Regions from separate parts of the Burkholderia sp. LMU1-1-1.1 genome, predicted to be linked through region 2. Evidence: predicted binding sites of a transcription regulator. Region 2 holds the regulator's gene; each other region holds the start of a gene.

The links. The regulator LexA, encoded in region 2, represses DNA repair genes until DNA is damaged. The targets are predictions, from matches to a motif close to ACTGTATNNNNATACAGT.
Region 1: a site for LexA is predicted at 6,460-6,477, ahead of imuA (translesion DNA synthesis-associated protein ImuA). Genes of this name have one in related genera too.
Region 3: a site for LexA is predicted at 2,196-2,213, ahead of MRBLMU1_RS30930 (DNA topoisomerase IV subunit B). Genes of this name have one in related genera too.
Region 4: a site for LexA is predicted at 1,859-1,876, ahead of recA (recombinase RecA). Genes of this name have one in related genera too.

Annotation. Positions count from the first base shown of each region.
Region 1 is NZ_JBEGHG010000012.1:328,068-335,443, forward strand. It holds gene MRBLMU1_RS13330 (SOS response-associated peptidase family protein) at 288-1,073, opposite strand; gene MRBLMU1_RS13335 (error-prone DNA polymerase) at 1,136-4,288, opposite strand; gene MRBLMU1_RS13340 (Y-family DNA polymerase) at 4,291-5,766, opposite strand; gene imuA (translesion DNA synthesis-associated protein ImuA) at 5,690-6,433, opposite strand; gene MRBLMU1_RS13350 (recombinase family protein) at 6,607-7,376, opposite strand, start outside.
Region 2 is NZ_JBEGHG010000023.1:547,383-554,758, forward strand. It holds gene MRBLMU1_RS20755 (DUF5695 domain-containing protein) at 1-1,902, shown strand, start outside; gene lexA (transcriptional repressor LexA) at 2,020-2,658, shown strand; gene MRBLMU1_RS20765 (cystathionine gamma-synthase family protein) at 2,834-4,078, opposite strand; gene purF (amidophosphoribosyltransferase) at 4,134-5,660, opposite strand; gene MRBLMU1_RS20775 (CvpA family protein) at 5,726-6,214, opposite strand; gene MRBLMU1_RS20780 (SPOR domain-containing protein) at 6,230-7,279, opposite strand; gene folC (bifunctional tetrahydrofolate synthase/dihydrofolate synthase) at 7,302-7,376, opposite strand, start outside.
Region 3 is NZ_JBEGHG010000078.1:290,653-298,028, reverse strand. It holds gene dapA (4-hydroxy-tetrahydrodipicolinate synthase) at 1-180, shown strand, start outside; gene MRBLMU1_RS30945 (hypothetical protein) at 177-749, shown strand; gene MRBLMU1_RS30940 (TorF family putative porin) at 862-1,629, opposite strand; gene MRBLMU1_RS30935 (hypothetical protein) at 1,684-2,013, opposite strand; gene MRBLMU1_RS30930 (DNA topoisomerase IV subunit B) at 2,237-4,234, shown strand; gene MRBLMU1_RS30925 (molecular chaperone HscC) at 4,236-5,945, shown strand; gene MRBLMU1_RS30920 (J domain-containing protein) at 5,942-7,376, shown strand, end outside.
Region 4 is NZ_JBEGHG010000078.1:78,014-85,389, forward strand. It holds gene MRBLMU1_RS29940 (sensor histidine kinase) at 1-1,013, opposite strand, end outside; gene MRBLMU1_RS29945 (response regulator transcription factor) at 1,037-1,753, opposite strand; gene recA (recombinase RecA) at 1,927-3,036, shown strand; gene recX (recombination regulator RecX) at 3,139-3,597, shown strand; gene MRBLMU1_RS29960 (phosphoethanolamine transferase) at 3,684-5,282, shown strand; gene sucC (ADP-forming succinate--CoA ligase subunit beta) at 5,812-6,981, shown strand; gene sucD (succinate--CoA ligase subunit alpha) at 6,995-7,376, shown strand, end outside.

The DNA of each region.
Region 1 (7,376 bases), on a different contig from region 2:
GTATCTAAGTTATCATATTTTCATGCAAAAATGCTCATAAATTTCGAGATACGGTTTCTTGGGGGTAATTGTTGCTACAGTGTTGCGCTGCGTATATCCAACAGCGGAGAGCGTGCAAATGTGGGAGACAGAATTTTGCAAGTGCGCAGGATGGCGAACTTCGGGCAGAGTGCGATTACCTGTTCCATGAAATCAATGAGACCTTGCATATTGCCAGGACTTTTCGCGATTGGGTGCGAGGCGCGAGGATGCCTCTCGCCGACGAAGCCATTTAGCGCGCGTTCATGTTAAAAGAGCTCATCTTGAAGCGGCTTGTTTTCCTTGATATCCATCAATAAGCCGGAATTTATCTTCGTGGGTTTTGGAGCCGGTTTGGCATGAAGCAGTTCTGCCGGATAGAGCTTAACGAGAGCGCGCGCAAATTCCGGACTTGTGGAACTGAGCCAATCGTCGTAGTCCTCTGGTCGCAAGATGGCGACGCCCCGCTTCTCCTCGTCGGAGTGGAAGCGCTTGAGCAAGGAATGTTCATTCGCGTTCAAAGTGAAGTGCGTGAAGGCGTTTTTGATGCTCCCGTCTGTATCTTCCCAAGTCCGCCACATGCCAGGTAAGCCGAACGGCTCACCATTCGCCATCTCTATCGCCCATCGCTCATGCTCGCCAGCCTCCCAATTCGGTTCAAAGACGGCGAGGGCAGGCACGATGCAAAGCTGCTGTTGAAGCCAAAATCGCTTGTAGTTGACTCTGCTTGCGACGTCTTCGAAGCGTGCGTTCATTGTGTCCATGCGGATGCGCGGAGGTTCGGGTGGCTCTTTGCCTTGAGCTTTAGCTTTGTCGACTGCACGTGCGTACTTTGCTTGTTCATCTTCGGTGAGCTTTTTGAACGGGCGATGGTTTTGTGGCACAAAAGCATAGGTGCCCACCAGGCCTTTTCTTACCCCATTATTATCATGGATGATGAAGGGAGCCTTGTAGTCGCGGTAGATTTCGGTCCGCCAGTCATCATCGGACTCAATGGGAGTGCGAAACCAATCGAAGGCCATCTGACGGCTTACGGTGATGTAATTGACGCACACGTGACGCTCCTAGCTAAGCAACTAACGAAAAGGATTATTTTGCAGTGTACCTTGACTGTCTGTCAGTGGAAATTCCTTGACCGCGTTTCCAGTTCACCTAGAAGGTGTGAGCAATCAACAAGGCGCTTAGCAATCAGGTTGCGGACACCTTGTTTCGACTGCCACACTCCGTAGACGCCCAGTAGCTGGGAGGTCATCAACTCACGCCGTTGCTTTTCAATCAAAGCAGGCCAGACAATGACGTTGATGGTTCCGAATTCGTCCTCCAGCGTGAGGAAAATAACGCCGTTCGCTGTCTCAGGGCGCTGCCGGACCGTCACAATGCCACATCCCCGCGCTAGCTGGCCGTCCTGGAAGGTGTTCAAAACTTCAGATGGTATAAAACGCATTTTGTACAAGCGGTCGCGCAACAGGGCCAGAGGATGCCTTCCGAGGGTAAGGCCGATGTGGCGATAATCCGCAACGATGTCTTCGCCTTCAGTCGGCGGCGCCAGTTCCAAGACGGGCTCCTCAATGGGAGCGTTTTTGAGGAGCCCCCTGTCTGGAACGCTAGCTCCCGCATTCCACATCGCTGTGCGGCGGTTGCCGGTGAGTGATGCTAACGCGTTTGCAGAAGCGAGTGCTTTCATATGCGCAGCTGTGAGGTCTGCGCGCATTGCCAAGTCTCGCGCGTTTTCGAAGTCCCGCGCGGCTCGTGCTTCCTCAATACGCCAAGCAGCTTCGCGCTCCATGCCCTTGATATTATTCAGACCCAATCGAACAGCAGGCGACGCTGTATTGGAAGGCTCTAGAGTGGCCTCCCAGGCGCTTGAGCATACATCGACCGGCCTTACCTCTACTTCGTGTCGCCGCGCGTCCTGCACGAGCGATGAGGGACTATAGAACCCCATGGGCTGGCTATTGAGCAATGCGGTCAGGAACTCGGCCGGGTGGTGGCATTTGAGCCAGCTGCTGGCGTAGGCGAGTAGGGCGAACGAATGGGCATGTGATTCGGGGAAACCGTATTCTGCAAACCCTCGAATTTGGCCGACGATGGACGTGGCAAACTCTGTGGTATATCCACGCGCGGCCATGCCGCTCATCAATTGCTCTTCGAACTGCTCAAGGCCGCCTTTTCGCTTCCAGGCTGCCATCGCCCGCCGTAGGCGGTCCGCTTCACCTGGCGTAAACCCCGCACCAACCATGGCGATAGACATTACCTGTTCTTGAAAAATTGGAACACCCAATGTCCGTTTCAATACGGCCTCGATTTGCGGGCTGGGATAAGTCACCGGTTCCTCACCGCGACGTCGCCGGAGATATGGGTGAATCATCCCCCCCTGAATGGGGCCAGGTCGGATGATGGCTACCTCAATCACCAAGTCGTAGAACTCGCGCGGTTGCATGCGTGGCAGCATCGACATCTGCGCGCGGGATTCAATCTGGAACACACCAACCGTATCGGCCTTGGAAATCATGGCGTAGGTTGCTGGGTCTTCATGAGGTATGTCGCCTAGCTCGAAACGTTCCCCGCGTTGCTGGGAAATTAGCTCCAGGGTACGCGACAAGCAGGACAGCATACCAAGTGCGAGAATATCGATTTTCAGCAAGCCGATGGCGTCGATGTCGTCCTTGTCCCATTGGATTACTGTGCGCTCCGCCATCGCGGCGTTTTCAATCGGAACCAATCTGGATAAGGGCCCACGAGAAATTACAAAGCCACCTGGGTGCTGCGAAAGATGGCGTGGAAACCGCATCATTCGGTCAGCGATGTATCCCCATTTTTCAGTGACTGGCGAGTTTGGGTCGAACCCACACGTGAGTAGACGTTGCTGAAGGTCGGATTGGCCGCCCCAGCCGTGAGAAGCCTTAGCCACTTTGTCGACTACGGATAGGTCGACACCCAGAACGCGGCCGACATCTCGAACCACACTGCGAGGTCGATATGAGATGACGACGGCTGTCAATGCCGCACGAGTCCGCCCATATTTTCGATAGATGTATTGAATGACCTCTTCCCGTCTCTGATGTTCGAAATCCACGTCAATGTCCGGTGGTTCATCCCGTTCTCGTGAAATGAACCGCTCGAAAAGGAGCGTTCCGCGCGACGGGTCGACTTCGGTAATTCCCAGGCAGTAGCACACCGCGCTGTTTGCCGCAGAACCTCGCCCTTGGCATAGAATTTTTTGCGAACGAGCGAATCGAACGATGTCGAACACGGTCAAGAAGTAGGGCTCATATTTCATTTCAGCGATGAGCTCGAGCTCATACTCCAGCTGCGCATGGACATTGTGCGGAATCGCGTTGGGGTAACGCCAGTGCGCCCCGATATACGCCTGCTCTCGTAGGTAATCGGTAGCGGTCCTGCCTTCCGGCACAATCTCGCCAGGATACTCGTATTTAAGTTCGTCCAAAGAGAAGGTACACGACTGGGCAACACGTATCGTCTCGTCAAGCGCTTGTCGCGGGTACAAATTCCCCAATCGGAGCCGAGACCTAAGGTGCGCTTCGGCATTTGAAGCGAGGCGATATCCGCATTGAGAAATGGGAGTGTTGTGGCGAATGGCGGTCATCGTGTCTTGCACGACCTTCATCGACCTGACATGCATCATTACATCGCCAGTCGCGACAATAGGAAGACTGAACTCGGAAGATATTGCCTCAGTCATGGTCCGGTGTCTATCATCCTCCGCGCGGTAGTGGAGGGTGAGTGCTATGCGTGCCCTACCAGGCGCACTGCGGACCAGCCATTCCGCTTGGCGCTCGACCTCCTCATACGGTGCTTTGTATTTCGGACACAAAATGAGGTGGCAGTCTGGGAGCCCTCTGAGGTGTGCGAGTGCGGCTTCAGGGCTGGCAATGTCCCTTGGCCGGACGAGGTAACTACCCTTGGTCGCGCGCGTACGTGCTACGGTGATTAGCTCGCTCAGATTCCCATATCCGTTTCTGTTCATCGCCAAGAAAAGCACCGTGAAAGCAGGTGAGCCATCTTCGGGCGTCACCAACATCTGACTACCGATTATCAGATGCAAGTTGTGCACTTTCGCTTCCACATGCGCCTTTACCACACCGGCTAGAGAACATTCATCAGTGATGGCCAAAGCCTTGTAGCCCAACTGCGCGGCACGTTGAACCAAGAGTTCGGGCGGTGAAGCTCCTCGTAAAAAAGAGAAGTGCGTGACACACTGAAGTTCCGCGTAGTCCGGCAACGTGCCCTGTGGTTTTTTGTCGTTCATCTTCAGAACATTCCGTGCAGGTGCCAGCGCCCGTTAGGAACTCGCTCCAGATAAATCCAGTAGCACGACGAGTCTGATGCCTGCGCAATGTAATAGTCGCGAGCTGCCAACTGGTCGTTCCACCATCCTGCTTCGATTCGTTCAGGTCCTTTCAAAATTTTCAACGGTGAGTTATAAAACGGTCGGTCGCCACGGACCAACAGCTCAATCGGTTTGTCGAGCAACCAGAATGGCCGTTCAAATGATTCGTCGACTTCGTTAGGTTTTACGGTCTTCTCCGTGGCAGGCACCCAAGTATTTGATGCCTCAGGACGATGGTCGTGGGTCTCTGCTGGTACGAGAACATTTTCAGCGCCGAGACGCGCGCTGAGAAGCTCAAGTAATCGCTTGAAGTCGGCAGGGCTTCCGCCAGGTTCGGGAAACAGGTCTTCCGTTGGCGGCACCATTTCGGCAAGTAGCCGAACCTCAAGTCGCACAGCGATAACTGGAGCGACAAGTTCGACCCGACCAAGTCGCTCTTTCAGCAGGCGAAGCATATGTTCGATTCGCCAGGTAGGTTCGCCCATTCGGATTTCCACCTCTGTGGGGGTTATCGCCTCGCGCCCCCTTTCGTGCTCAAGCACCAACGCGAAAGCGCTTACCGCGTGCTGCTTCGCCGCCAACCACCCTACAAACTGCTGTAGAAGGCCCGTGGCGCCGTCTAGGAGGGCGTCTGCATGTTCGACACGGTCGAACGTCTCGATGCGGGCTACGAAGGTCTCGGGTACCCCTACCCACCGAAACATCTCGGCCGTTAGGCCATAGGCTCGGTCCAATTCGTCCAGAACTCGCTTGCTCATGCGACGCTGAATACCTTGTCGCGGCAGGCGCCGTAGTGCCGCCAAATTCGTTGCCCCGATACCCTTGAGCCATTCCAGATGCTCGACTGCTGCGGGCAGGTATTCGCAGGGAATGCGGTCTAACTGGCGCTCCAAAGAACTCATCTTTACAGTGCGGCGTAAGGTCAACTGTCGCTTGGTCAGGCGCAGACGAGCAAGCAACCACGCCCCCATCGCGGTAGGTGCTGTGCCTAGACGCACTGTCAGCCCTAAAGCATGGGTGCTTGCTCGAATCTGTCGGCTAATGGCCGCGCGGCCTCGGAACAGCCGCAAACTCGCGGTGACATCCAGCAGTAGGCTGAAATCTGCTTCATGAGTAACCTCAGGCGTGAATTGCAGCAAAGCTAACGCCACAGCGTTTCGAGTGATTTCTTCGCGTTGAACGTCTCGTTCAAGAATAGTCGTGGACGGCGCGACCGCAGATACGCCACCGGGACGCATATCTACACGCACACCCAAAGCGAACGCCTCGCGCGACACAGAAATTATTTTACCCTTCTCAACGACGGCATATGGCGCAGGTTCACACCAGCGCGGCCTGACGCACTCGAGCGGTAATAGTGGAAGGTGTACGCTGAACCAGAACCGCATTTTGGTCATCCAAGAATCGTTGACGCGCTGGCAGGTGGGCCAGTTGTACAAATAAGGGTTCGTCGTGATGTGGGCCACGACGCTTGATAATTTCTACTGAAATGCCGCCAGCGGCCGGGCGCAAGGCTAGACGGAGTGAGGCAGGCGAGGAATCGGCAGCTGCACTTAGAGGACGCAAGAGCCAAAAAGTTGTATCGGTGGTTTGCGCAGCTAGATTCAGCCTTCTGAGCGATTCGCTTCGAATATTTTTCTGCCACAGCAACACCGCCCCACAACTACCATTTCTTAAAATTTGTTCAGCCGACCAAAGCGCATCTGCTGTTGCAGGCGCTTTCACCCACAGCAAGTTGGGGCATGTGAGGTCCAAGAATTTGCACGCCGCTGAATTAGGTAGGTAGGGAGGCTGGATTAGCGCAACCCGCCTTGTTCTCGAAAGCGCGGCTAACGCAGGTTGGAGAAGGTGCATTTCTCCGATGCCAGATTGCTGCAAGAGCAGTTCTACCATCGTTGATTGCGGCCACCCCCCTTCCGGGAGCTCTGAATCCAGCGTAGCATGCCCGGACGGAGCGGATAACGTGCGGCTACGGCTCAGTTCGCTCGCACGCCACACGTGGCGCAGGGCTTCCTCAGCTGATAGCTGTGCGTCTGCGGACGGTAGAAGAGGGGGCGCAATCATGGTCTTGTGCAACAATTCGCAAAAATACTGTATGGATAAACAGTATATGCGCCGAGCCGCAATTTGCACAAGGAGGATTTGTTTGTTCTTTGGCAACCTCAGGTGGGGCCACTAAAAGGCCGCTGCTCTTCCACAGTGGCGCCGTGGCGTCATGTGCGGCGGCTTTGTGGCATTCACGAGTCTACGCCGAAAAATTCGCCTAGAGTCGCGCGCCAGCAGGCCGCATATCGCTCCATCGATTTTTCGGTGAACGCGATATTGCCGCCTGAGAAGTGGGCAGAACTGAAAAGAAAGTAGCGAACGATTTGATTGTTAGAGGTGTCCAGCTGCGCAGCTAATACGAAATCGACTCCATCTGCCATGTGCCCTGGTATGCGCCATCTATAGTAATTATGCTTTGATTCGTGACAGCATCTGATAACACGCACAGACAGTCTAACGGTTCCATTTATTTTTAGGGTATAGGGCGATTCGCACTTATCAGCTCTTCCCCCGATGCGCTCAATGAGGTGTTCGATTTGGCTTATCAGGCTGGCCCGTAGGCGATAATTGAGGACTCTCGATTCAAGAAAATCATTGTTGCGTAGGTTGGGAATGCCAGCCATGCTACATGCATTCGATAGTGAGCCGAACCGTCTCGCTATGAGTCGCGCTGTGGGCGCGTGAGGCTCTGCGTCTATTAAGGCACTTGTCACCTTCCCATGGCGGTTCTGGATGCGTTGAAGCAGTTCTAATAGCTCGGTGTGTTTGTACCGGCGGTGCCTCCGTGCGCGCTCTTCCTGCGCAGCTTGAAACAAGGGAAGGGGAACTATGGCGTCGAACGCGCCTTCGTACCGCACCCACTGGTCGGGAGGATTGTTGACGGCGTGTTTTCTCAGCTTGAACGAGCGGCGGTTAAACACGAGGTTGCCTAAATACCGCTCACTGCGAAGCATGCCTCTGA
Region 2 (7,376 bases):
GGCGAGCAGTGGAACACGCCCACCAGCATCACCCTGGAAGCGGGCGCCCGGCGCGACATCGGCGTGCGCTTCGCCACGGCGCCGTCGATCCGCGCCATCGAGGCCGCCCTGATCGCGCAAAAGCGCCCGGTCGCCGTCGGCATCCCCGGCTACGTGGTGCCGACCGACCTGGAGGCGACACTATTCCTCAAGAGTCCGCAAAAAGTGGTCGGCATCACCAGCTCGCCCGAGAACGCGCTGGCCGTCACGCCGCTCAAGTCGAGCGCCAAAGGCTGGGCGCGCTACACGGTGCGCGGCAACGGCTGGGGACCGGCGCGCCTGTCGATCACCTACGCCGACGGCAGCGTGCAGACGGTCAGCTATTTCGTCACCAAGCCGCTGGAGCAGGCGGTGGCCGACCTCGGCAAGTTCTCCACCACGCAGCAATGGTTCGACGACAAGAAAGACCCGTTCAAGCGCGCGCCGGCCATCCTCACCTACGACCGCGACGCCAAGCGCATCGTCACCGACGACCCGCGCGTGTGGATCTCCGGCATGAGCGACGAGGGAGGCGGCGGCAGCTGGGTCGCGGCGATGAGCAAGCAGCTCGACAATCCGGACGCCGCCGAGGTGGCCAAGCTGGAACGGCTGGTCAATGAAACCGTCGTCGGCAAATTGCAGGTGGCCGACGGCCCGCAGGCCGGCGCCGTGCGCAAGAGCCTGTTCTACTACGACCCGAAAGCCTTCCCGGGCTACTACAACCAGAAGACCAACTGGAGCACCTGGGCCTCGTGGTCGAAGAAGGACGCCGACGACCTCGGCCGCGCTTACAACTATCCGCACGTGGCCATCGGCCACTGGGTGCTGTACCGGCTGGCGCGCAACCACGTCGGCCTGGTCACCGCGCACGACTGGCGCTGGTACTTGCAGCGCGCCTACCAAACCACGGTGGCGATGGTGCGCGACGCGCCCGAGTACGCGCAGTTCGGCCTGATGGAGGGCGACGTCTTCCTCGATATTTTGAAAGACCTGCAGCGCGAGGGCATGACGGCCGAGGCGGCCGACATGGAGGGCATGATGAAACGGCGCGCCGACCACTGGCGCACGCTGGCCTATCCGTTCGGCAGCGAAATGGCCTGGGATTCGACCGGCCAGGCCGAGGTCTACGCGTGGATGCGCCACTTCGGCTACGGCAAGCAGGCCGACATCACGCGCGAGGTGATCCTCGGCTACGACCCGGCGATCCCGAGCTGGGGCTACAACGGCAACGCCCGCCGCTACTGGGACTTCCTGTACGGCGGCAAGACCGCGCGCATCGAGCGCCAGATCCACCACTACGGCTCGACGTTGAACGCGGTGCCGCTGTTCGACGCCTACCGCGCCAACCCGGCCGACCTGCACCTGCTGCGCGTGGCCTACGGCGGCCTGCTCGGCGGCATCACCAACATCGACCGCGACGGCTTCTCGTCGGCCGCCTTCCACGCCTGGCCGGACATGATGCGCTGGGACGCCTACAGCGGCGACTACGGCATGGGCTTCTACGGCCACGCGTACGCCAGCGCCACGTACGTGGTCAAGGACCCGACCTTCGGCTGGCTCGGCTTCGGCGGCAACCTGCAAGTGGAGAAGAACGGCATGGTGCGGATCACGCCGAAGGACAGCGCACGCACGCGCCTGTTCGTGGCGCCGGCGCGCGCCTGGATCACTTTGGAGGCGGGCAAGATCGACGGCGCCACTTACGATCCGAAAAGCCGCGCCATCACGCTCGAGCTGGCGCCGGCCACCGCCGCCACGCCGGCGGCCAGGCTGCTGATCGACAGCCCGGGCGGCAAAATCAAGCCGCAGGGCCTGGTCGCCGAGCGTGGCGGATACCAGGTTCCGCTGACGGCGGCGACCACGCGCGTGCTGCTGAAGCCACGATGACAGGGGTTGTACGAACTTTTTTCATTTTATTTCGCTGAACACAACAAATTTCCTTGCATTGCGGGCCATACTGTACAAAAATACAGACTGTCTATATACACAGGCCCAACCGCACTCATGATCAAGCTCACCGCACGCCAGGAACAAATTCTCAATCTGATCAAGGATGCCATCGAAAACACCGGCTTCCCGCCGACGCGCGCCGAGATCGCCAACGAACTGGGCTTCAAATCCGCCAACGCGGCCGAGGAGCACTTGCAGGCGCTGGCGCGCAAGGGCGCCATCGAGATCGCCGCCGGCACCTCGCGCGGCATCCGTTTGCTGGGCGTGCACGCCGAACCGGCCACGCCGAAGGTGCCGGTGTCGCTGATGATGTCGTTGCCGTTGATCGGCCGCGTGGCCGCCGGCTCGCCCATCCTGGCGCAAGAAAACCTGGAGACGAGCTACAGCGTCGACCCGGCGATGTTCTCGTCCAAGCCCGATTACCTGCTCAAGGTGCGCGGCGAATCGATGCGCGACGCCGGCATCATGGACGGCGACCTGCTGGCCGTGAAGAAAGTCGACAGCGCCAAGAACGGCCAGATCGTCGTCGCGCGGATCGGCAACGACGTCACGGTCAAGCGCTACCGCAAGACCGGCACCCTGGTCGAGCTGCTGCCGGAGAATCCGGACTTCAAGATCATCAAGGTCGACCCGGAGGCGGACGAGTTCGCGCTGGAAGGCCTGGCGGTCGGCCTGATGCGTAGCTGGCACTAAGCCAGGCCCCAGGCAGATGATTCAACGTGGAGACACGTAGGGCGGATTAGGCGAAGCCGTAATCCGCCATCTATGAGCCGCCGACGAAGCATGCATGGCGGATTACGCTTCGCTAATCCGCCCTACGTGTCTCCGTGGTTTAGCATGCCTCCGTGGTTTAACACGTCTCCGTGGTTTAGCAGCCTTCCAGCGCGCAGGCGAAGTCGTCGAGCAGGTCGTCGGTGTCTTCGATGCCGACCGAGACGCGGATCAGCGATTCGGCAATCCCCATCGAGGCGCGCCGCTCGGCGCCCATCTCGTAGAAGATCGTGTGCGCGACCGGGATCACCAGGGTGCGCGTGTCGCCCAGGTTCGACGCCGGGATCGCCAGCTTGAGCCGGTTCAGGAAGTCGAAGCAGTCTATCCCGTCCTTCAATTCAAAACTGAGCAGCGAGCCGTGCCTACGGAACAGCTCGCTCGAGATGCCGTGCTGCGGGTGCGATGTCAACCCCGGATAGTGGACGGCCGCCACGCGCTCGTCGGCCTCCAGCATCTCGGCCAGCGCCAGCGCGTTGCCGCTGGTGCGCTCCATGCGCAGCGCCAGCGTTTCGGCGCCGACGGCGATGTGGTGCGCCGCCTCCGGCCCCAGCGAGGCGCCGAAGTCGCGCAGGCCCTTGGCGCGGATCTGCGCCAGTCCCCATTGCGGCGGCGCCGCCTTTTTGTAGTTCTCGTAGATATTCGGGAATTGGGTCCAGTCGTATTCGCCGGTGTCGGTCAGGCTGCCGCCCAGCGCGTTGCCGTGGCCGCCGATCGATTTGGTCAGCGCGTTGACCACCAGCCCTGCCCCGACCGATTTCGGCCGGAACAGGTACGGCGTGGTCATCGTGTTGTCGACGATGTAGAGGATGCCGCGCGCCTTGCACAGCTCGCCGATGCGCTTGAGGTCCGCCACCTGCGTGCGCGGATTGGCGATGGTCTCGACGAACACCACGCGCGTCTGCCCGGTGATCGCGGCCTCGACGTTGGCAACGTCGGTGGCGTCGACGAACGACACGCCGACGCCCTGCGCCATCGTGGTCTGCCACAGGCTGTTGGTGTTACCGAACAGGAAGGCCGACGAGACGACGTGGTCGCCCGCGCGCAGCAGCGCCTGGAACACGGCGCCGATCGCGCCCATGCCGGTGGCGAAGCACAAGGTGCCGACGCCCTGCTCCATCTTGTTGACCTTGTCCTCGAGCGCGGAGATGGTCGGGTTGCCTTGGCGGCCGTAGCGGAAGCCCGGCTCCTTGCCCTGGAACACCGATGCCAGCTGGCGCGCGTCGGCGTAACCGAAGGCGACCGAGGTGTGGATCGGCTTGTGCAGCGAACCATGCTCGATGCCCTTCAGGCGATCGTTGTGCAGGATGGTGGTGGTGAAACCGTAGTTCTTCTTATCGTTCATATGCTTGGATGGTCAAAAAAAAAGCCCGGTACGGCGAACCGTACCGGGCGCGACATCAGCCTTCGGCGGTCGCGAGATTCAGATTCAGTTGCGAGCGGCCGGCGTCCTCGTGCGAGGTCTTGGCCTTCGGGTGGTGGCGCGCGTACTCCAGCTTGTCGAGGTATTCCTTCGACACGTCGCCGGTCACGTAGATGCCGTCGAAGCACGAGGCTTCGAAGTTCTTCAGCTCCGGATTGACGTCGGAGATGGCGCGCTTCAGCGACTCGATGTCCTGGTACACCAAGTGGTCGGCGGTGATTTCGCGGCACACTTCCTCGGTGGTGCGGCCGTAGGCGATCAGCTCGTCGCGGGTCGGCATGTCGATGCCGTACACGTTCGGGTAGATCACCGGCGGCGCGGCCGAGGCGAAGATCACTTTCTTGGCGCCCGCTTCGCGCGCCATCTGCACGATCTCGCGGCTGGTGGTACCGCGCACGATGGAGTCATCGACCAGCAGCACGACCTTGTCCTTGAACTCGGAGGCGATCGCGTTCAGTTTCTGGCGCACCGATTTCTTGCGCGCGGCCTGGCCCGGCATGATGAAGGTGCGGCCGATGTAGCGGTTCTTGATGAAGCCTTCGCGGTATTCGACGTTGAGCGCCAGCGCCAGCTGGATCGCCGCCGGGCGCGACGAGTCCGGGATCGGCATGACGACGTCGATCTCGCCGTCCTTGAATTCGCGCTTGATCTTCTCGGCCAGGTACTCGCCCATTTTCAGGCGGGTGGCGTAGACCGAGGCGCCGTCGATGACGGAGTCGGGACGGGCCAGGTAGACGAACTCGAACACGCACGGGTTGAGCGACGGATTGTCGGCGCACTGGCGGCTGTGCAGCTGCATGTCGGCGTCGACGAAGATGCACTCGCCCGGCGCGACGTCGCGCAGGAAACGGAAGCCCATGCCTTCGAGCGCCACCGATTCGGAGGCGACCAGGTACTCGGCGCCCTGCTCGGTTTCGTTGATGCCCAGGCACAGCGGACGGATGCCGAACGGATCGCGGAAGGCCAGCAGGCCGACGCCGGCGATCTGCGCGACGGCGGCGTAGCCACCGCGCACGCGGCGGTGCAGCACCGTGACGGCGTCGAAGATGGTGTCGGCGTCGATCGAGATGCCGGTGGTGGCCATATGGATTTCATGGGCCAGCACGTTCAACAGCACTTCCGAATCGGAGTCGGTGTTGATGTGGCGGCGGTCGTTCTTGAACATCTCTTGCTTGAGCTGTTCCCAGTTGGTCAGGTTGCCGTTGTGCGCCAGGGTGATGCCGAACGGGGCGTTGACGTAGAACGGCTGCGCCTCTTCCTCGCTCGACGAGCCGGCGGTCGGATAGCGGCAGTGGCCGATGCCCGAGTTGCCTTGCAGGGTGCGCATGTTGCGGGTGCGGAAAACGTCACGCACCAGGCCGTTGGCCTTGTGCATGGCGAACATGCTGCTGTGATTGGTCGCGATACCCGCTGCATCCTGGCCGCGGTGCTGCAACAGCAGCAAGGCGTCATACAGCAGTTGATTGACAGGTTGATGGGAAACGACGCCGACGATGCCACACATGATGGTGCTCCTGGACTGGGTAATACAGATTAAAGACGCAGATTAAAAACGGTGATGCAAGAAATTCAAAAGTTCACATGCTGCGCCATCGCAGCGGGAAGGAAGGTCTTGACGACCCGCGCGCCGGTCTCGGCATACGGGCTGAGCAACGCTTCCTTCCAGAAATCCTGTTGTGGGAGCGATGTCATCCCACACAAGATGACGGCGGTCAGCACGATTACAAGGCCGCGGCCGACGCCGAACACGGCGCCGAGCGCCCGGTCGAACAAGCTGAGGCCGCCCGCGTCGAGCAAGGCGCCCAGCGCCATGGCCAGCAGGCCCATCAAAATGCGCACGCCGATGAACAGGGCGATGAAGGCCAGGATCAGGCGCAACACCTCGCCGGGCACCACGACCGGCAACATCACGGCGAGCGCGGCGGCGTAGGCGTTGGCGACCACGAAGGCGACCACCCAGCCGGCCAGCGACAGCACTTCCTTGACCAGCCCGCGCAGCATGCTGATGATGACCGACGCGACCATCACGAAGATCACCAGATAATCGAAAATCGTCACGTCAGCCGGCCTGGATCAAATCGTTTCCAGGCGGCCACTCAGGCCCATGCCGCTCAGCTTCGCGCGCACCTTTTCCGCCTCTTCCTTGTTGGTGAACGGCCCCACGCGCACGCGGGTGATCTCGCCGGAAGGCGTTTTCTGCGTGAAGGAGCTGATGCCGGCTTCCTTCAGTTTCTTGCGCAGCTCGTCCACCTTGCCCTGGTCGCTCAGCGCGGCCACTTGCAGCACGAATTTCTGGCCCGATTCGGCTGCGGCGGCGGCCGGCTTGGCCGCGCCCTTGCCTTCCAGGATGGCCAGCGCGCGGGCGTCCTCGGATGACTTGTCCGGCGCCGGTTTGGCCGCCGCTTTCGCTTCGGCCAGCTTGCGCTCGGCATCGGCCTTGGCCTTCGCTTCCGCCTTCGCCTCGGCCAGCTTGCGCTCGGTTTCACGCTTGCGCTCCGCTTCCAGCTTGGCCTTGGCCTCGGTGTCGGCCCGGGCCTTGGCCTCGTGGTCGGCCTTGGCCTTGGCCAGCGCCTCGGCCTTGGCTTCCGCCTTGGCCTTGGCCTCGGCCTTCAGATCGGCCTGGGCTTCGGCTTCCTGCCGGGCGTTGTCGGCCTTGATGACCTCATCGGCGGACGGCGCGGGGGCGGCAGCCACAGCGGGTTTGCCCGGCTTGACGTCGTCGACGATTTCTTCCTTGCTGTCGAGGGCGGCACTGGCGGGGACGGCGGCGGCTGGCGCGCGGCCGGCGGCGGACGGCTTATCCTTGGCCGGAATCTTGATTTCTATGTCGGACGCCAGCGGACGCGGCTCGGAATCGAGCACCATCGGCAAGCCGACGGCGACGGCCAGCGCCAGCGCGATGGCGCCGACCAGGCGGCGGCGCGCGCGTTTCTTTTCCGGCAACACCGGATCGTCCGCCTCGCGATCCTTGGCGCGGCGCGACTTGGCCGGACCGTCGGCCGACGACGCGCGCTTGGAGCGCGCGCGCTCGGCTGCGGCCTGATCATCCGCGCTGGTGTAATAGCCGCTGTCCTGACCGGCGGTCTCTTGCTTGTTTTTACCGAATTTCGAGAACAAGCCCATGCGTGATTTCAGTCCTGTGCGTTCAATGGAGTGAGGATTTTCTCGCCGCCATGACGCCTGCGACCGTGAGGAAAGATCCAAAGACCACAATTCTATC
Region 3 (7,376 bases), on a different contig from region 2:
CTGTCGATCCAGGGACGCATGGGCGAGGAGCTGCGCCTTCCGATGACGCCGGCCAGCACCCAATGCAAGCTAGGCATCGCGGCGGCGCTGGAGGAGCTGGACGACATTCCGGTTTATCGTTCGGAGGCTGCGTCGCGGCCGGCTGCAGGTGCCGGTATTGCCGCGGCGGAGGTTATATGATCGTTGCGCTGACCGGCATGGACGGCAATCGGGATGTCTCCGACCTGGCCGAGGAACTGGCGCTGCTGCGGGTGGCCGCCGGCAACCGCGTGCTGCTCGTCTGCCCCGATCCCGGCGCCTACGATCCGCAGCTTTACGATGATTTGGTGGTAGATGCCTCCTGGTTCGCGGATTCGGGGGCATCATCCACTTCGGCGCGCGCCAAGGCGGATGCGGCGCTGGCTCGGGCCGGTGTGATCGTGGCGCTGCTGCGGCGCAAGGAGCTCGATCGGCCCAATCACGCGGCGCTGCTTGAGCGGCTGCGCGAGGCGCAACGCGCCAATCCGGGCGTGCGCGTGCTGGTGACGGTGGCGCATGGCAGCGTGCCGCTGTCGGCGCATCAGACGGGGTGTGTGCTGGTGTTTGTGGCGCAGCTGCCGGGCGCGCGGCTGGCGGATATGCTGATCCTGGACGAGAAAGGGGCGTATCACTCGCACCACAGCGAGTTGGAGCCGGCGATGTACAAGACCGCCAACGTGCTGTGTGCGCCGGAGGTGCGGCACCTGTACCGCGAAGTATTCCGCGCGTGATCCGCCTCACGCACATGGCCGGGGCGTACACCGTCGAACCCCAAACCGTCGCAGGGTCGTACCCCATGGGTACGACCCTTGCCCGGATTTGCGGGTTGGGTACTAAGTATGATTAAAAGACTTTGCTGATCGTCAGCTGCAAAGCCGTCTTGCCGAGGAATTTGCCGTTCGCCGGCGAGGCGTAGGCCGTCTTGCCGGCATTCGTGCCGATCACCGCCAGCGCGCCGGTCACTACACCAAAGTCCTTGGTCGCGCCAAGCTTCCAGTCTGTGTAATTCGACGCCTCGTTGTGCTTCACCTTCTGGTGCCCGGCGTGCAGATTGACGGTAAAGCCATCGCCAGCGTCGAGATTCGCGCCGATATCCACATACCCGCTGTTTTTGCTGTCGACGAAGCCGAACAGGTTTGTCACCGCGTGCGAGTACTTAATATAGGCAGGTCCATAACCAAGCTGTCCGTAAATCTCGGTTGTGTCGGCGTTGACGAAACCTCGGACGTTTTTCAGGTCGTTGGACGGATACACATATGTCAACACGCCGACGTCGTACGACACGGCCTCGCCGACCTGCCCGCGCTTGCCCGCATAGATATCGACTTCGACATCGCCATCACCACCCGCATCCTTGGTCCATTTGATGGTAGACATCCAGACGCCGGCATACAGGCCGGTCGGATTGTTCACATAATCGAAGCCGCCCTGCAGCGCAGGCTTCAGGCGAGTCTGCGAAATGCCGCGATAGCGGTAGTCCGACACCACGGCGGCGTTGAAACTGGTTTCATTATCCGGCTTGGCGACAACGGCGGGCGCGGCATCCTCGGCGCGGGCATGGCCGCAGGCGAAAGCGGCGCTGATGGCGGCGACGAGTAGTAATTTGTTCATGGTGCGGTTCTTTCTTTCAGTGGTTGACGAAATTGGGCTAAAGGACCGCGACGATCATGGCGCCGGCCGTTCGACGAAGCGTCCGAATTCGGCGCCGGGCAGCGACCGCATCACCGCTTCCATCACCCGCGCCACCATAGCCGTGCCGACGCACAGCCACACTTTCATGCGCGCGCCATGCTCGCAGGCCTCGATGCGCATGAATTCCAGCGAATCACCGCACAGGCGCATGACCACCTGGCGCAGCGCCGTCACGGCGCCGGTATCGACCGTCAGCTGCATCACGCAGGACCGCGCGACGACCGGCGCGGACGTGCGCCTGCGGGCGCCGAGGGACCAGATCGAGCGGCGCGGGGCGAACCGGGTATGGAAAAAGGCGTGCATATCGAACTCCTGATTGATCGTTGCGATACGAATCAGCTTATCGAGGCGACCGTAAAAACGGTCTAAAAAGTCACGCTGCCGTTGTAAACATCGTGTATAAATTGGCCCGCAGCTATTTTTTGTCCCGTTTTAGACCTCGATCGCACCCGGTTGAGGATAGAATACGCAAACGAACGCCTAAAACTGTACATAAACCCAGTATTAAAATCACAAGCTTGAACGTATGGCCACTAAAAAACCAGTTTCCGACTACAGCGAATCATCCATCCGGGTCCTCAAGGGCCTGGAACCAGTCAAGCAACGTCCGGGCATGTACACCCGCACCGAAAATCCGCTGCACATCATCCAGGAAGTGATCGACAATGCCTCCGACGAGGCGCTGGGCGGCCATTGCAAGAACATCATCGTCACGCAAAACGCCGATGGCAGCATCACCGTCGAAGACGACGGCCGTGGCATCCCGGTCGGCCTGCACCCTGAAGAAGGCGTGCCGACGGTGGAAATCGTCTTCACCCGCCTGCACGCCGGCGGCAAGTTCGACAAGGGTTCGGGCGGCGCCTACGCCTTCTCGGGCGGCCTGCACGGCGTCGGCGTGTCGGTCACCAACGCGCTGTCCAAGCGCCTGGAGATCACCGTCTGGCGCAAGGAACCCGATGGCACCGGCCTGCACAAGCTGGCCTTCGAGCACGGCGACGTGGTCGAGCCCCTGTCCTCCGTGGTCGCGCCGCGCGACGGCAAAAAGTCCGGCACCCGCGTCACCGCCTGGCCGGATGCCAAGTATTTCGACTCGCCCGTCATCTCGCAGATTGAGCTTCAGCGCCTGCTGCGCTCCAAGGCGGTGCTGCTGCCCGGCGTGACCGTCACCTTGGCCAACGCCAAAACCGGCGAATCGCAAACCTGGCAGTACAACGACGGCCTGCGCGGCTACCTGACCGAGGCGCTGGCGCAATCGACCGACGGCGAGACCCTGATCCCGCTGTTCGAGGGCGCGCAGTTCGCCGGCCCGGACGCCGAAGGCTTCGCCGAGGGCGAAGGCGCGGCCTGGGTGGTGGCGTGGACCGAGCAAGGGGCGGTGGTGCGTGAATCCTACGTCAACCTGATTCCGACGCCGAACGGCGGTACCCACGAATCGGGCCTGCGCGACGGCTTGTACGGCGCCGTGAAGAACTTCGTCGAGATGCACTCGCTGCTGCCCAAGGGCGTCAAGCTGCTGCCGGAGGACGTGTTCGCGCGCGTTTCGTTCGTGTTGTCGGCCAAGGTGCTGGACCCGCAGTTCCAAGGCCAGATCAAGGAACGCCTCAATTCGCGCGATGCCGTGCGCCTGGTGTCGACCTACTCCAAGCCTGCGCTTGAACTGTGGCTGAACCATCATGTCGACTACGGCAAAAAGCTGGCGGAACTGGTCATCAAACAGGCGCAGTCGCGCCTGCGCTCCCTGCAAAAAGTCGAGAAGAAGAAGTCGTCCGGCGTGGCCGTTTTGCCGGGCAAGCTGACCGACTGTGAATCGACCGACGTGCATCGCACCGAATTGTTCCTGGTCGAGGGTGACTCGGCGGGCGGTTCGGCCAAGATGGGCCGCGACAAGGAATTCCAAGCCATCCTGCCGCTGCGCGGCAAGGTGCTCAACTCGTGGGAAACGGACCGCGACCGCCTGTTCGCCAACAACGAGATCCACGACATCTCGGTCGCCATCGGCGTCGACCCGCACACGGCCGACAGCACGCCCGACCTGTCCGGTCTGCGCTACGGCAAAATCTGCATCCTCTCCGATGCGGACGTCGATGGCTCGCACATCCAGGTGCTGCTGCTGACGCTCTTCTTCAAGCACTTCCCCGGCCTGATCGCCAACGGGAATATCTGCATCGCGCGTCCGCCGCTGTACCGCGTCGACGCGCCGGCGCGCGGCAAGAAGCCGATCCAGAAGCTGTACGCGCTCGATCCGGGCGAACTGGTGGCCATCGAGGACAAGCTGCGCAAGGACGGCCTGAAGGAAGGCGCCTGGGCGATCTCCCGCTTCAAAGGCCTGGGCGAGATGAACGCCGAGCAGCTGTGGGAAACGACGATGAATCCGGACACGCGCCGCCTGCTGCCTGTCTCGCTGGGCGCCTTCGCCCACGGCGAATCGGCCGCGCGCTTCAATATGCTGATGGGTAAAGGCGAAGCCGCCGCCCGCCGCGCGTGGATCGAAGAACACGGCAACGAAGCCGAGGCGGACATCTAACATGATCATCGGGATCGACCTGGGGACGACCAACAGTCTGGTCGCCGTCTGGCGCGACGGCCGGTCCCATATCGTCCCCAACGCTTTGGGTGAACACCTCACGCCGTCGTGCGTGAGCCTCGACGAAGACGGTACCCTACTAGTGGGCAAAGCTGCGCGCGACCGGCTGCAAACCCACCCGCAGATGACCGCCTCCATCTTCAAACGCTATATGGGCAGCGAACGGATGATCTCGCTGGGCCGGCGTGACTTCCGCCCGGAAGAACTGTCGTCCATGGTGCTGCGCGCGCTCAAGGAAGACGCCGAGGCCTACCTCGGCCATCCGGTCGAGGAAGCCGTCATCACCGTGCCTGCCTATTTTAGCGATGCCCAGCGCAAGGCCACGCGGGCGGCCGGACAGCTCGCCGGCCTGAAGGTGGAACGGCTGCTCAACGAACCCACCGCCGCGGCACTGGCCTACGGCATTCGCGACAAGGATCAGGAATCGAAATTCCTCGTCTTCGATCTGGGCGGCGGTACTTTCGACGTCTCGATCCTGGAGCTGTTCGACGGCGTGATGGAAGTGCGCGCCTCGGCTGGAGACAACTTCCTCGGTGGCGAGGATTTCGTCACCGCGTTGTATCAGGCTTTTCTCGAACGTAGCGGTTTGCTGGAAGCCATGCGCGGCCAGCCGCTCGATCCCCGCCAGCGCCAGCGCGTTCTGGCGGAATGCGAACGCGCCAAGCGCGCCTTGTCGGCGCAACCCAGCACCGTGATCGCTGTGCACCTGAACGACCGCGATTTCAGTTGGGAGGTGGACGAGGACATGTTCGCCGACCTGTCGGAACCGCTGATGGCGAGGCTGAGGGCCCCGGTCGAGCGGGCGTTGCGCGATGCCACCATCCGTGCCTCCGAACTGGACACGGTGGTGCTGGCCGGCGGCGCGACCCGTATGCCTATCGTACGCAAGCTGGTTTCGCGCATGTTCGGCCGCTTCCCCGCCAACCACGTCGATCCTGACGAAGCCATCGCGCTGGGCGCGGCCGTGCAGGCGGGGCTCAAGATGCGCGACGCCGCGCTCGACGAGGTGGTGATGACCGATGTCGCCCCCTACTCGATGGGCATTAACGTCGCCCGTAGCATCGGACCGACGCGGCATGAGTCCGGACACTACCTGCCCATCATCGAGCGCAATACCACGGTACCGGCATCGCGGTCACAGACGGTTGTCACCACCACCGACAATCAGAAAGAGATCGAGGTGGAAATCTACCAAGGCGAGTCGCGCATGGTGAACGGTAACGTATTCCTCGGCAAGCTCAATTTCCCGATCCCGTCCAAGAAGGCCGGCGAAGTGGCCATCGAAGTGCGCTTCACCTACGACATCAGCGGGGTGCTCGAAGCCGAAGCGACCGTCGTCGGCACTCAGCAGCGCCACCAAATCGTGATCACCGAGAACGCCGGTGTGATGACAGCCGCCGAGATAGCGCAACGCCTGGTGGAACTGGCCGCGATCAAGATTCACCCGCGTGATCAAATCGCCCATCGCACGCTGCTGGCGCAGGCCGACCGCCTGTACGAGGAATCCCTCGGGCCCGTGCGCGATTTCGTGGCGCGGCATGCGAGCGCTTTTCAGGCGGCGCTGGAGACCCAGGATCCGGACACGATCCGCGCCGCGCGCGCTGTGCTGGACGAGGCGCTCCGGCAGGTCGATGGCGAGAGCTATCTGTGATGCGTAGCCACGGCAACGTCTGGGACCTGCTCGGCATCGCGCCGACGGCCGACGAACGCGGCATCAAACGCGCCTATGCGCGTCTGATTAAAATTACACGTCCGGAAGACGATCCGGTGGCGTTCCAGGCACTCAATGACGCCTACCAGCAGGCGTTGCGTATCGCGCCACATTTATCCGCGAAAGATGCCGAACCAGATCGGAACGAGATCGCGGAAGCCGAGCCGAAACGCGACACCCCTTATGTCGACGCGTTGCCCCCGCAGCAGGTTTGTACGGCATCTGCGACCGCCGACAGAGACGATGCGTCCGAAGCCGTCATCGTCATTGACCGCGCTTCGCACGACAAACCCGACGTCCTCGCACAATTCAACGCCTGGCAGCAGGGTGACGAATTGTGGCAGGAGTTTTTGGCCGAAAGCCGCCGCGATCCGGCGGTCGCACTGGCCGCCCTGCGCGCCAGCGGAAAGCTCGATAATCTGGCCATCGCCGAGGCATTCGAATTCTCGGCGGTGCGGCACTGCGCCACCGAGGAATGCCGTCCCGACCTGCGAATCGAGCTGGCCAGCCACTTTCGCTGGAATCAGGACGCCGCGCACCTCGAACGTCTCGATGCCAATGCGGCGCAACACGCCATCGGCCGCTTGCGCGCTTATTATTCGCTAATGGAACTGCGCCAGCAGATGGGGCAGAGCGCCCCACTGCGCGCCCTGATGGCCAGGACGCCGCCGTCACGCACCATCCTCACCCGGCGCGCCGCCTTCATGCGCGAAATGCGCTCGATGTTATGGGAGATCCGCAACCGTCATCCGGAACTGTTGCGCTATGAACTAAACCACGAGGTGGTCGATTGGTGGCAGCACAAGGCCGACCACACCAGGTACTACATCAGTACCGCTGTCTATTCGCTCTTCGTGGCGTGGTTAATGTATGCTGGCGTCCAGATAGCGTTGAACGCGGCCGGTTTTCTGGCGCCGGCCCACAGCCCCGGGCGCGACACGCAAAACGCAATCTCCTTCGGTCTGAGCGCGCTGGTGTCGTTCTCGTTGTTCGCCTGGTGGGCGTTCAAAGTCACCCCGGGCGGTCTGCCGCGCGTGCGCCAATGGACCAATGCCGCGCTGGTCGGCATGTTGTATTGCCTTCGCCCCGGTATCAAGTGGCAGTTGGCCTGGCTGACGCAGGTCTTCGCGGGCACGCTGCTGCTGCTCGTTGCGCAGCCTCCGGCGCCGCTGCAATGGGCGCTCGGGATGGTGTTCGGTGTGTGCGCGATCAATGGCCTGCTGGTCCAGCCGCACGTGCTGTCCAAGAAAAACTACGTGTTCGTCGCGGTGGCCGGCCTGGTTTTTTCGTACTGGCTGCAGGAGGACCTTTATCCAGGCTATCATTTTTTGGTGATCCTGCTGGCGGTTATCAGTATCGGTGCGCAAGCGT
Region 4 (7,376 bases), on a different contig from region 2:
GGCAGCATCGCCGTGCCGGTCTGCGGCTGGTTCTCGGCGCGCGCCAGGGCCAGCAGCTGATTCACCAGCCGCGTGGCCGCCTGCGAGCTCTTGGCCAGTTGTTCCAGCGAGCGGTGGATCTCGCCGCCGTCGGTCTGGCGCAGCGCCAGCTCCGACTGCATGCGCATGCCCGCCAGCGGCGTGCGCATCTGGTGCGCGGCGTCGGCGATGAAACGCTTTTGCATCTCGATCGACAGCGACAGCCGCGCCAGCATCTCGTTGAGCGAGCGCACCAGCGGAGAAATTTCCTCCGGCACGTCGCTCGATTCGATCGGGCTCAGGTCGTCCGAGCCGCGCGCGCGGATGCGCTCCTGCAGCTGCGCCAGCGGCGACAGGCCGCGCGCCAGCGCGAACCACACCAGCGCCAGCACGATCGGCAGGATGATGAACTGCGGCAGGATCACGCCCTTGATGATTTCGTTGGCCAGCTGGCCGCGCTTTTCCAGCGTCTCGGCCACCTGCACCAGCGCCAGCTGCGGCTCGTCGTCGCCGAGCCTTTCCAGCCGCACATATGAATAGGCGACGCGCACCGGCGTGCCGTGCATGCTGTCGTTGCGGAAGCGCACGCTGCCGGCGCGGTAGCGCTCGTCCTCTTCCATCTGCGGTGGCGGCAGGTCGCGGTCGCCGTCGATGTGCTCGCCGCGCGGGCCGTGGACCTGGAAGTAGACATTGTCGACGTCGTCGGCGCGCAGGATGTCGCGCGCCGAGCCGGACAGGCTTTTGATGATCTTGCCGTCGACCGAGCGCACCTGCTGCGCCAGCACCGTCACGCTGTCCTCCAGCGCGTGGTCGAACGGCTGGTTGGCGATCGATTTGGCGACCAGGTAGGTGATGGCGATGCTCATCGGCCACAGCAACAACAGCGGCGCCAGCATCCAGTCGAGGATTTCGCCGAACAGCGAGTTCTGCACGCCCTCGTCGGCCTCGGCGGCGGGCGGCTGGTATTCCGGGCCGTCCGCCTCCGCGTCCTCCAGTTGCTCGGGCGCGGGCAGGCGGTTCACTTGGCGGCGTCGCCGAGGTCGGCGTTGGAGCTGGCGCGGGCCGCTTCGGAATATTTTTCCAGGCAGTAGCCCAGCCCGCGCACGGTGGCGATGCGCACGCCGCCGACCTCGATCTTCTTGCGCAACCGGTGCACATAGACCTCGATGGCGTTGTTGCTCACTTCCTCGCCCCATTCGCACAGGTGGTCGACCAGTTGTTCTTTCGACACCAGGCGGCCGGTGCGCGCCAGCAGGATTTCCAGCAGGCCCAGCTCGCGCGCCGACAGGTCCAGCATCTGGTCGTTGATATAGGCGCTGCGGCCGACCTGGTCGTACGACAGCGGCCCGTGCTTGATGATGGTGGCGCCGCCGCCGGCGCCGCGGCGCGTGAGCGCGCGCACCCGCGCCTCCAGCTCGGACAGCGCGAACGGCTTGGCCATGTAATCGTCGGCGCCCAGGTCGAGGCCGTTGACCCGCTGCTCGATCGAATCGGCCGCCGTCAAAATCAGCACCGGCAGCAGCGACGCGCGCGAGCGCAGGCGGCGCAGCACCTCCAGCCCGGACAGCTTGGGCAGGCCCAGGTCCAGGATCAGCAGATCGAATTCCTGGGTCGACAGGGCGGTGTCGGCCTCCTGGCCGTTGCGGACGCAATCGATGGCGTAGCCGGACTGGCGCAGCGAACGCGTCAGCCCATCGGCCAGGACGCTGTCATCTTCGGCAAGTAAAATACGCATGTAAGGCACTCCGGCGGCAGAAGTCTGTATTGTGTTTCATTTCCCGCAAGGTGGCGAGTTTTTGTACGATTTCGCCGATTCTCTACAAATCCGCTTGCATTGATCACTGTTTTTTTATACAGTACTGCCTGAACCGACGAATTGTCCCACCACCCACTGGTTGAAAGCACATTATGGACGACAAAAAAGCTGTAATCCCCGCATCTGAAAAAGCCAAGGCGCTGGCCGCCGCGCTGGCCCAGATTGAAAAGCAATTCGGCAAAGGCTCCGTCATGCGCATGGATGCCAACGCGCCGATCGAGGACGTGCAAGTGGTGTCGACCGGCTCGCTGGGCCTGGACATCGCGCTGGGCGTCGGTGGCTTGCCGCGCGGCCGCGTGGTGGAAATCTACGGTCCGGAATCTTCGGGTAAAACCACGCTGACCCTGCAAACCATCGCGGAAATGCAAAAACTGGGCGGCACCTGCGCGTTCATCGACGCGGAACACGCGCTGGACGTCGGCTATGCCCAAAAACTGGGCGTCAACCTGCACGAGCTGCTGATCTCGCAGCCGGACACCGGCGAGCAAGCGCTGGAAATCTGCGACGCGCTGGTGCGTTCGGGCTCGGTCGACCTGGTCGTCATCGACTCCGTCGCCGCGCTGACGCCACGCGCCGAGATCGAAGGCGACATGGGCGATTCGCTGCCGGGCCTGCAAGCCCGTCTGATGTCGCAGGCGCTGCGCAAGCTGACCGGCTCGATCAACCGCACCAATACGCTGGTCATCTTCATCAACCAGATCCGTATGAAGATCGGCGTCATGTTCGGTTCGCCGGAGACCACCACCGGCGGCAACGCGCTGAAGTTCTACGCCTCCGTGCGCCTGGACATCCGCCGCACCGGCTCGATCAAGTCGGGCGACGAGGTGATCGGTAACGAAACCAAGGTCAAGGTCGTCAAGAACAAGATCGCGCCACCGTTCAAGGAAGCGCACTTCGACATCCTGTACGGCGCCGGCACCTCGCGCGAAGGCGAGATCCTGGACCTGGGCGTGGAGGCGAAGATCGTCGAAAAGTCCGGTTCGTGGTACAGCTACAATGGCGAGCGCGTCGGCCAGGGCAAGGACAACGCCCGTATCTTCCTGCAGGAGCGTCCGGCGCTGGCATGGGAAATCGAAAACAAGGTCCGCGAATCGCTGGGCGTGCGCACCTTGCCGCCGCTGGCCGCCGACAAGGGTGACAGCGTCGTCAAGCTGAAGTCCGTCGACAAAGCGGACAAAGGCGACAAGGCCGACGCGGCGTAATTCGCCCGTTGCCGGTCGCGTCATCCCGCCAGCGCGGGAATGACTTAGCAGCCACCGCGCCATTCCCATGGCCGGTGGTTTTCTCATTGTGCAGAGGGTTTTATGGCCGCACCTCAACTTAGCCTGAAGGCACGCGCGCTGCGTTTTCTGTCGATGCGTGAACACAGCCGGCTGGAGCTGGGCCGCAAGCTGTCCAAGTACGCGGAGGAGGGCGACGACGTCGAAGCGCTGCTCGATCTGCTGGAAAAAAACAACTGGCTGTCGCAGGAGCGGTTTTCGGAATCGCTGATCCACCGGCGCTCCGCGCGCTTCGGCAATAGCCGGATTGTGGCGGAGTTGCAAAGCCACGGGGTTAAGGGCGAGGCGTTACAGGAACTGAAGGCCGGCTTGGCCGACAGCGAAACGGCGCGCGCCTGCGAAGTGTGGGAGCGCAAATTCGGCGTAGTCGCCACCGACCCGAAGGAGCGCAACAAGCAGATGCGATTTCTGATGCTGCGCGGTTTTTCCCAGCGCGCCGTACAGGCCGCGATGAAAGGTGTCGATCTGGACGATGAGATGTGACGTCGTTGGCGGCTCATGGCGACCGACGGCAACGCGGTAAAATGGATTTTTCTCCCAAGAAATCCAACGCCATGACCCGAAGCGATATGGCCAAAGCACTGACACTGGCGGCGTGGCTCTGGCTGCCAACCCTGGCGGTGCTGACAACGGATCAACTGCAAAACGCCGCCGACATCTTCGCGCTGCTGGCGTTTTCCCTCCTCGTGCTGGCCTTGCCGCTGGTGCTGATACCGCGCCCGCGTCTCTATTTCCTGCTGTGGACCCCGCTGGCGCTGCTGGTCCCGCCGTACGCCTACCTGACATTCTTCTACAGCAGCGTCCCCGGCGACGCCATGCTGGCCTCCGCCCTGAACACCAGCCCCGCCACCAGCATGCAAGTGCTCGCCTCGTTCGGCTGGCGCATCTGGCTCGTGCCGCTCAGCCTGCTCGCCTACGTGTTGCTGGCCCGGACCCTGAGCCGCCATTGGCAGCTCGACGTGCCGACCCGCAAACGCCTGCTGGCCGTCCTGCTGATGTATGTCAGCGTCGCCATGGTCGCCAGACTGGCGCTACCCCAGCAGCTCAACCTGCCGCCGCTGCTGGAACAATCCACGCTCAACCTGGCCTTCCCCAGCGGCCTGGCGATGTCGCTGTCGCGGCTGGCGCGCCACCAAAACCAGGATGGCTCCACGGAATTCGCCAGCGTCCACGGCCGCCCGGCCACCGGCAGCGAGGCCCAACCATTGCTGGTCGTGCTGGTCATCGGCGAAAGCCTGCGCGCCGACCACCTCGGCATCAACGGCTACGCGCGCGACACCACGCCGCAACTGGCCGCGCTCGGGCCGGAACTGCTGACGTTCCCCGATGTCGCCTCCACCGCCAACTGGACCAACCACGCGATGCCCGCCATCGTCTCGCTGCCGCCCGGCACGGCTGGCAAGCAACGCGCCAGCGTCCTGCAAACCTTCGGCGAGGCGGGCTACCGGACGGCCTGGCTGTCCAACCAGGAACCGACATCGTTCAGCCGTGGCGCCGACGTCGTCGAGCACGCCGTCAACTCCCAGGACTTCCACCTGCGCACCGACGCCAACCTGCTGCCGCTGATGACGTCCTTCGTCCGCCAGGCGGGGCCGCGCCAGTTCGTCGTGCTGCACATGATCGGCAGCCACATCCCATACGAGGAGCGCTACAGCGCCGCCTCCCGCGTGTACCGGCCGACCCTGCTCGAGCTGGGCATCGACGCGCCGCTGCCGGCCGACAAGGCTGCCGCCATCAACTCCTACGACAACACGGTCGTTGAAACCGACCGTTTCCTCGCGCGCGTGATCGACGTGCTGCGCGCCGAGTCGCGTCCGGCCGTGATGGTGTACACCTCCGACCACGGCGAAAATCTGTTCGACGACCAGCGCCATCTGTTCATGCACGCCCAGACCGGCCCGACCCGCCACGACACCCACGTCCCCTTGCTTGTATGGATGAACGCGCCATACCGCGCCGCCCATCCGGCCATCGAACTGGCGCTGCGCGCCAATCGCCAAAAGAAAATCGGCCACGCCGCCATGTTCCCGACGCTGCTTGAAATCGGCGCGGTGGGTTGGGACGGCAACGACACCAGCCACAGCTTCGCCTCGCCCTTATATATAGAGCGTCCGCGCAAAGTCATGATTGACGCGCTGTCGGCAACGCCGTACGAAAGCCTCAAATAACTCCCGCACCGCAACAAAGTCGCGCAGTTTTGTGATGAGTTGACATCAGGCACGTCGCAAGTCGGGCTGGGGTGTGCTACACTTTTAGGGTTTTTGCAGCACCGTGGGTGCGGTGGTTGTCCGTAGAAGCTACGGCAACGTGCATTTTTGATAAGAGAAATGCGCAAGGCTGCTAACTAACTCATGCCGCGAGAGCGGTATATTCTTATGTCACTGTCAATATCAGTTCACTGTCGTGCGTTCCGCACGGTCGTCCCAGCATATCCGCGCACCGATTGCCTGTGGAAGATTGACGCCTGTTTCACCTCCGGCCATCGCGCTGGCTGCACCCCCCTGATAGTACCGATCACCCCCAATTCCAGAACATTGCCCCGCACTGCGTCACGACGCCGTCGCACGGGCCGGTTTTACCCGCGCTGGGTGGACAAAGCAGCACCGGGTAGCGCGTAGCAACATCTGCTTATCTGAGCATCACACATTTCGCAGTATCAACCGATTTATACACATCAGCATCAGAAGGGAAGCCAGCATGAAAATCCATGAGTATCAAGGCAAAGAAATCCTCCGAAAATACGGAGTGACGGTTCCGCGCGGTATTCCGTGCATGTCCGTTGAAGAAGCAGTCAAAGCTGCGGAAACCTTGGGCGGCCCGGTCTGGGTTGTGAAAGCACAAATCCACGCCGGTGGCCGTGGTAAAGGCGGCGGCGTGAAAGTTGCGAAATCGCTGGAACAAGTCAAAGAATTCTCCGAGCAGATCCTGGGCATGCAGCTGGTCACGCACCAGACCGGCCCTGAAGGCCAGAAAGTACGCCGCCTGCTGATCGAAGAAGGCGCGGACATCAAGAAAGAACTGTACGTGTCGCTGGTCACCGACCGCGTCTCGCAGCGCGTCGTGCTGATGGCCTCGTCGGAAGGCGGCATGGACATCGAAGAAGTCGCCGAGTCCCACCCTGAACTGCTGCACTCGATCGCCATCGACCCATCCGTCGGCCTGACCGACGCCGATGCCGACGCGATCGCCGCCAAGATCGGCGTGCCTGCCGAATCGATCGCCGACGCCCGCGCCAACCTGCAAGGCCTGTACAAAGCCTACTGGGAAACCGACTCGTCGCTGGCCGAAATCAACCCGCTGATCCTGACCGGTTCGGGCAAAGTCATCGCCCTGGACGCCAAGTTCAACTTCGACGCCAACTCGCTGTTCCGTCAACCGGAAATCGTCGCCTACCGCGATCTGGACGAAGAAGATCCAGCCGAAGTCGAAGCATCGAAATTCGACCTGGCTTACATCTCCCTCGACGGCAACATCGGCTGCCTGGTCAACGGCGCCGGTCTGGCCATGGCCACCATGGACACCATCAAGCTGTTCGGCGGCGAGCCGGCCAACTTCCTGGACGTGGGCGGCGGTGCGACGGCTGAGAAAGTCACCGAAGCATTCAAGATCATGCTGAAAAACCCAGGCCTGAAAGCTATCCTGGTCAACATCTTCGGCGGCATCATGCGCTGCGACGTGATCGCCGAAGGCGTGATCACCGCGGTGAAAGCTGTCTCGCTGAACGTGCCGCTGGTGGTCCGCATGAAGGGCACCAACGAAGACCTGGGCAAGAAGATGCTGGCCGATTCCGGTCTGCCTATCATCGCTGCCGACACCATGGAAGATGCAGCGAAGAGCGTCGTAGCAGCCGCTGCCGGTCAAGCTTAATTAAGGAATCAACATGTCCATTCTGATCAATAAAGATACCAAAGTAGTTACCCAAGGGATCACCGGCAAGACCGGCCAGTTCCACACCCGCGGCTGCCGCGACTACGCGAACGGCAAAAATGCTTTCGTCGCAGGCGTGAACCCGAAGAAAGCCGGCGAAGACTTCGAAGGCATTCCAATTTTCGCCAACGTCGCTGAAGCGAAAAAAGAAACCGGCGCCAACGTGTCGGTCATCTACGTCCCGCCAGCAGGCGCGGCCGCCGCTATTTGGGAAGCCGTCGAAGCCGAGCTGGACCTGGCAATTTGCATCACCGAAGGCATCCCTGTCCGCGACATGATGGCCCTGAAGGACCGCATGGCCAAAGCCGGCTCGAAGACCCTGCTGCTGGGTCCTA